2 regions of the Pseudoalteromonas sp. SR41-1 genome follow, and region 2 is predicted to be linked to the other one. Evidence: predicted binding sites of a transcription regulator. Region 2 holds the regulator's gene; the other holds the start of a gene.
What was found. Region 2 encodes sigma-54, which starts transcription at its own class of promoters, with help from an activator protein. Its sites were predicted from a motif close to GTTGGCACGNNNNTNGNNT; they were not measured.

Region 1 (3,218 bases), on a different contig from region 2:
ATGAAGTCTAAACGCATACGGCCTTTGCCATCTGGAGTCATGTTAGTAAGTTCACCTTTACGTAGGCCAACTTGTTCCATAACAGAACCTTGATGCTCTTCTTGACAGTCAATAGTCACTGTTTCAAACGGTTCTTCTAGAACGCCATCTACAGTACGTAAGATAACTTCTGGACGAGAAACTGAAAGCTCGTAACCTTCACGACGCATGTTTTCAATTAAGATACCTAGGTGTAATTCACCACGACCAGAAACACGGAAGCTATCTGGGCTAGCAGTATCTTCAACGCGAAGTGCTACGTTGTGTACTAATTCTTTGTCTAAACGCTCACGGATATTACGTGACGTTACAAACTTACCTTCTTTACCACAGAAAGGTGAGTTATTTACAGAGAATGTCATTGTTACAGTTGGCTCATCAACACTTAGTGGTGGTAATGCTTCAACGTTTCCTGGGAAACAAACTGTATCAGAAATCTTAAGCTCACCAATACCTGTTACAGTTACGATGTTACCAGCGTAAGCTCTATCAGTTTCGATACGCTCAAGACCTAGGTAGCTTTGTACTGCACCAATTTTACCATTACGTGTAGTGCCATCAGCACTGATAATAGTAACTTGTTGGTTAGGAGCAACAGAACCACGTTTAATACGACCAATACCAACTACACCAACATAAGAGTTGTAATCTAGTTGAGAAATTTGCATTTGGAAGTCACCTTCAGGATCTGCATCCGGTGGTGATACTTCTTCAACGATCATCTTGAACATAGGTTCCATGTTGTCTGATGGTTCGTCTAAATCTAGTGTTGCCCAACCGTTGATTGCTGAAGCGTAGATTACTTTAAAGTCTAACTGTTCGTCAGTCGCGCCAAGGTTGTCGAATAAATCAAAGATTTGATCCATAACCCAATCTGGACGAGCGCCTGGCTTATCAATTTTATTGATAACGACGATTGGCTTTAAGCCTTGCGCGAATGCTTTTTGCGTAACGAAACGCGTTTGCGGCATTGGACCTTCTTGAGCATCAACAAGTAATAATACTGAGTCAGCCATCGAAAGTACGCGTTCAACTTCACCACCGAAATCGGCGTGTCCCGGGGTATCTACGATATTGATATGGTAGTCATTCCAAGAAATGGCTGTGTTTTTAGCCAAAATGGTAATACCACGTTCTTTCTCAATGTCGTTTGAGTCCATCACGCGCTCTTCGTTACCGCCGCGTGTTTCTAATGTACCTGATTGCTCAAGTAGTTTGTCAACCAGTGTTGTTTTACCATGGTCAACGTGCGCGATAATCGCTATATTTCTTAACTGTTCGATGCTCATATATTTACTCAGAGAAATTAAATTCTCATTGATCCTGCAAGATCTACGCACTCATCCACGCTTTCGCGAGATGTCCCAGCATAGGATTTAAAAGGGCGCATATTATCCCTCATTAATGACATGGATGAAAGTTTATCCAATATAAATTTCAAAACTTTCTCAATACTTTTACTAAGTATCTGTTTTATATATGACAATTATATGAATTAAATTTCAAATTTTTTTTGAAAAACAGCCTTTTTGGCTATTTTGCTGATCTTTTTGGTACTCTTTTGCATTTAGGTTATGCTATTTCCGAGCGATTAAATTAGCAGCAAATTGTGCCCTGTAAATTTTGCACCAAAAAGGAAAATTTACGCACCAATATAGTGCGTTTGTACATTCCATTTTGATGCAACGATATTTTTTTAATTTATAAACAGCTAGTTATAAAAATGGCACAAAATCAGCTTAGTAAATCCCAAAGCAATTATGCAGCAATAACAAAACCCAATAGTTGGAGGACACATGTCACAATCGGTTTTAGATTTTATTAAAGAAAATGACGTTAAGTTCATTGATTTACGCTTTACTGACACTAAGGGTAAAGAACAACATGTATCTATTCCTCATCACCAAGTTGATGAAGACTTTTTTGAAGACGGTAAAATGTTTGACGGTTCTTCAATTGCAGGCTGGAAAGGCATAAACGAATCAGACATGGTATTAATGCCAGTTGCTGAATCAATCAAACTAGACCCTTTCACTGAAGAATCAACATTAATCGTACGTTGTGACGTAGTAGAGCCTTCTACGCTTCAAGGTTATGAGCGCGACCCGCGTTCTGTTGCTAAGCGTGCTGAAGATTACATGCGCTCTACAGGTATTGCAGATACAGTTTTATTTGGCCCTGAGCCAGAGTTTTTCGTATTTGACGACGTTAAATACAAATCAGATATGTCTGGTTCTATGTACAAAATTGACTCTAAGCAAGCTGCTTGGAACTCAGATAAAGAATATGCAGATGGCAACACAGGTCACCGTCCAGGTATTAAAGGCGGTTACTTCCCAGTTGCTCCTGTTGATGACTTCCAAGATTGGCGTTCAGCTACGTGTCTAGTTCTAGAAGAAATGGGCCAAGTAGTAGAAGCACATCACCACGAAGTTGCAACAGCAGGTCAAAACGAGATTGCTACTCGCTTTAATACAATGGTATTAAAAGCGGATGAAATTCAAGAAATGAAATATGTTATCCATAACATGGCTCACTTATACGGTAAAACAGCAACGTTTATGCCTAAGCCAGTTGTTGGTGATAACGGTTCTGGTATGCATTGTCACCAGTCACTTGCTAAAGATGGTGTAAACCTTTTTGCTGGTGATAAGTACGGCGGCCTTTCTGAAGATGCGCTTTACTACATTGGCGGTATCATCAAGCATGCTAAAGCAATTAACGCTTTTGCAAATGCCTCTACTAACTCGTACAAACGTTTAGTACCAGGTTTTGAAGCACCAGTTATGCTTGCATACTCTGCACGTAACCGTTCTGCATCAATCCGTATCCCAGTGGTTCCATCTGAAAAAGGTCGTCGTATTGAAGTACGCTTCCCAGATCCAACAGCTAACCCATACCTTGCTTTCTCAGCAATGCTTATGGCTGGCCTTGATGGTATCAAAAACAAGATCCACCCTGGCGATGCTATGGATAAAGATTTATATGACTTACCAGCTGAAGAAGCAGCAGAAATCCCAACTGTTGCAGCATCACTTGACGAAGCACTATCTGCACTTAGCGCAGACCGTGAATTCTTAACTCAAGGTGGTGTATTCACTGACGACTTAATCGATGCTTACATCGAACTTAAATCTAAAGAAGTTGAAAAGCTTAACATGACAACTCACCCAGTTGAG
Region 2 (3,218 bases):
AAAGTTTATTGGAGTTTCGCTAACGAGCACTAAAGCCAAAGGCTCTTCTGCACCGCTCATTCTTCCATGAGGAATAGCAATGCCACGTCCTATACCTGTACTACCTAATTTCTCTCTGCTCATTAAAGCATTAAGAATATCTTGTTGCGGTAAATACGGAAGTTTGTCGTGAGCAAGTTCGCTAATGAACTCTAAAATTCTTTTTTTGCTATTAAAAAGGACCGCAGCTTTGCTGCAGTCCTGGCATATAAGTGAACTTAATTTCATCATATTAGTGTCGAGCAAGCTTCTCTTTGTGTTTGATTACTTGGCGATCGAGCTTGTCGATCAACGAGTCAATAGCGGCATACATATCTTGATGTTCTGTAGAGGCAAATAGCTCAGCACCGCTTACGTGTATTGTGGCTTCTGCTTTTTGATTTAATTTTTCTACATCGAGAATGACATGAACATTGTTAATATGATCAGAGTGTCTTTCAAGCTTCGCAAATTTAGTATTAATATAGTCTCTTAGTGAATCGGTTAATTCTACGTGACGACCAGTTAAGTTTAGTTGCATAAGCATTACCCTCTTAGTTTAGCGTCTTAAATCAGACTTTTACGCTGATTTGACGGTGGAATAGCAAGAGATTCGCGGTATTTTGCGATTGTACGTCTCGCTACTTTAATTCCTTGCTCAGCCAATATATCCGCTATTTTGCTATCACTCAATGGTTTTGCTGAGTTTTCTGCTGCGATTAATTTTCGGATAAGCGCACGTATTGCTGTAGATGAACATTCACCACCGTTTTCAGTACTTACATGGCTTGAGAAAAAATATTTAAGCTCAAATATACCACGGGGTGTATGCATGTACTTTTGAGTAGTTACGCGAGAAATTGTCGATTCGTGCATTTCTACCATTTCAGCAACATCATTTAAAACCATTGGTTTCATGGCTTCAGGGCCATGTTCAAAAAAGCCTTGTTGTTGCTTAACAATACAATTAGTAACTTTTAATAGCGTGTCGTTTCTACTTTCTAAGCTTTTAATAAACCATTTAGCTTCTTGTAAATGTGAGCGAATAAACTGGCTGTCGCCACTTGATTTTACAGTGCGAGACATTGCTGCGTATTGGCTATTGACACGAATTTTAGGCATGCTATCTGGGTTTAATTCGACAACCCAGCGGCCTTTAATTTTTTTAACTGACACATCAGGAATAACATACTCAGATTCTTCCCTTACAATAGTATCTGCAGGTTTTGGGTTGAGAGTATGTATTAGTGTAATTACTTCTTTAAGCTCTTCTTCTTTGAGCTTCGTTTTTTTCATTAATGTACGATAGTCGCGAGCTGCTAATAGATCAATATGCTCGGTTAAAATCATTTTCGTTTCATTAATATAAGGTGTTTCTTTATCAAATTGATTAAGCTGAATACACAAACACTCTTGTAAACTACGTGCAGCAATACCAACAGGATCAAACAGTTGGATGCGTTTTAATACCGCTTCAATTTCATCAAGTTCGACTTCGTTATCATCTTCGTTTTCTTGATTAAAGCTTTCTAAAATCTCTTCGCAGCTTAGTGTTAAAATACCTGAATCATCGACAGCTTCTACAATAGCAATAGCAATAGCTTCGTCTGTAGGGCTAAATGGCGTTAGTTGTAATTGCCACATTAAATACTCATGGAGCGTTTCAGTAGAGGCGCCTTGGTATATTGATTCGTCTTCAGGCATTGGACCTGATGAGGCTGCAGGAGCGGCACTCATGTACTCATCCCAACTGACATCCATAGCCATGTCGTCACTTAGCGTGTCTTTTGCAAGTGCTTCACCAGTATCTTGTTCGTATTCGCTCGGAGCATCATCAGCAGATGCGCTAACAGTTATGTCATCGGTATCAGCTTTTTGCTCGTTTTTACCAGCAGCGTCTTCGGAATAGTCTGCCTCTTCAACCTCTAATAGTGGATTACTGTCGAGAGCTTCTTGTATTTCTTGCTGGAGATCCAATGTACTGAGTTGCAACAAACGAATAGCTTGTTGCAACTGTGGAGTCATTGTAAGTTGCTGGCCCATGCGCAGCTGTAGTGATTGCCTCATGTATCTCTAACAATCCTTTTATGTTGTTATAATTAATACTAGCAGATGCTTAAAGACATGGCGTAAATGTTACAGCCTAAATTGCTCGCCTAAGTAAACATCGCGTACTGTTTTATCATTTAATACGTGTTCTGGAGTACCTGATGCAATCAGCTCCCCATGAGAAACAATGTAGGCTTTTTCACAAACATCAAGGGTCTCTCTTACGTTATGGTCGGTAATTAATACACCAATCCCACGATTTTTAAGATGTTCTATTATTTTCTTTATATCTAATACCGAAATAGGGTCAACACCGGCAAACGGTTCATCCAGTAATATAAATTTAGGATCTGCTGCCAGCGCTCGTGCTATTTCTACACGACGACGTTCTCCCCCCGATAATGCCATACCTTGGCTATCACGAATGTGTTGTATGCTAAATTCATCTAATAAGTTATTGAGCGTGTCTTCTCTGGCTTGTTTATTTAGTTCTTTGCGCGTTTCTAAAATGGCCATTAAGTTTTGATAAACAGTCAGCTTTCTAAAAATCGATGACTCTTGTGGTAAGTAGCCTATGCCTAATCTAGCACGACTATGCATAGGTAAAAGAGTAATATCGTTATCATCAATAGATATTTTACCTTTGTCGCTAGGAACAAGCCCTACAATCATATAAAAAGTCGTTGTTTTACCAGCACCGTTAGGGCCAAGTAAGCCAACTATACTGCCAGCTTGTACTTCAAGGCCGACGTTTTTTACAACTTCACGACCTTTATAGCTTTTTGCTAATAGTTCTGCTTTTAATGTGCTCATGGTTGACCTTTATCGCCTTTTTTACTTTTTTTAGTTTCGATCGGTACTAAAATTGTGTGAACGCGGTCAGTTGAGTTTTCATCTTTTTCGGCACTGATGAGCTGCTGCTCTATGTCGTAGGTAATGCTTTTAGCATTTATTTTTTGTCCGGCTTGCGATACTTGTGCATTACCAACAAGCGTTAAAAAACGCTTAGATACATCATAACGTACTTCGTCAGCACTGGCGCTCATAGTCGTGCCGTCTGATTGCTTTTCTTCAAAGTGCGCAGGGCTACCTGTGGCAATTAATAATTGTTTATTATCACCAAGTTCATCACGTTTGTGTACTTCGAGGCG

Region 1: a site for sigma-54 is predicted at 1,762-1,780, ahead of glnA (glutamate--ammonia ligase). Genes of this name have one in related genera too.

The regions. Positions count from the first base shown of each region.
Region 1 covers NZ_JACJEK010000013.1:48,793-52,010, reverse strand. The annotation lists gene typA (translational GTPase TypA) at 1-1,328, opposite strand, end outside; gene glnA (glutamate--ammonia ligase) at 1,836-3,218, shown strand, end outside.
Region 2 covers NZ_JACJEK010000002.1:18,941-22,158, forward strand. The annotation lists gene ptsN (PTS IIA-like nitrogen regulatory protein PtsN) at 1-267, opposite strand, end outside; gene hpf (ribosome hibernation promoting factor) at 272-559, opposite strand; gene H5118_RS01555 (RNA polymerase factor sigma-54) at 586-2,085, opposite strand; gene lptB (LPS export ABC transporter ATP-binding protein) at 2,155-2,880, opposite strand; gene lptA (lipopolysaccharide transport periplasmic protein LptA) at 2,877-3,218, opposite strand, start outside.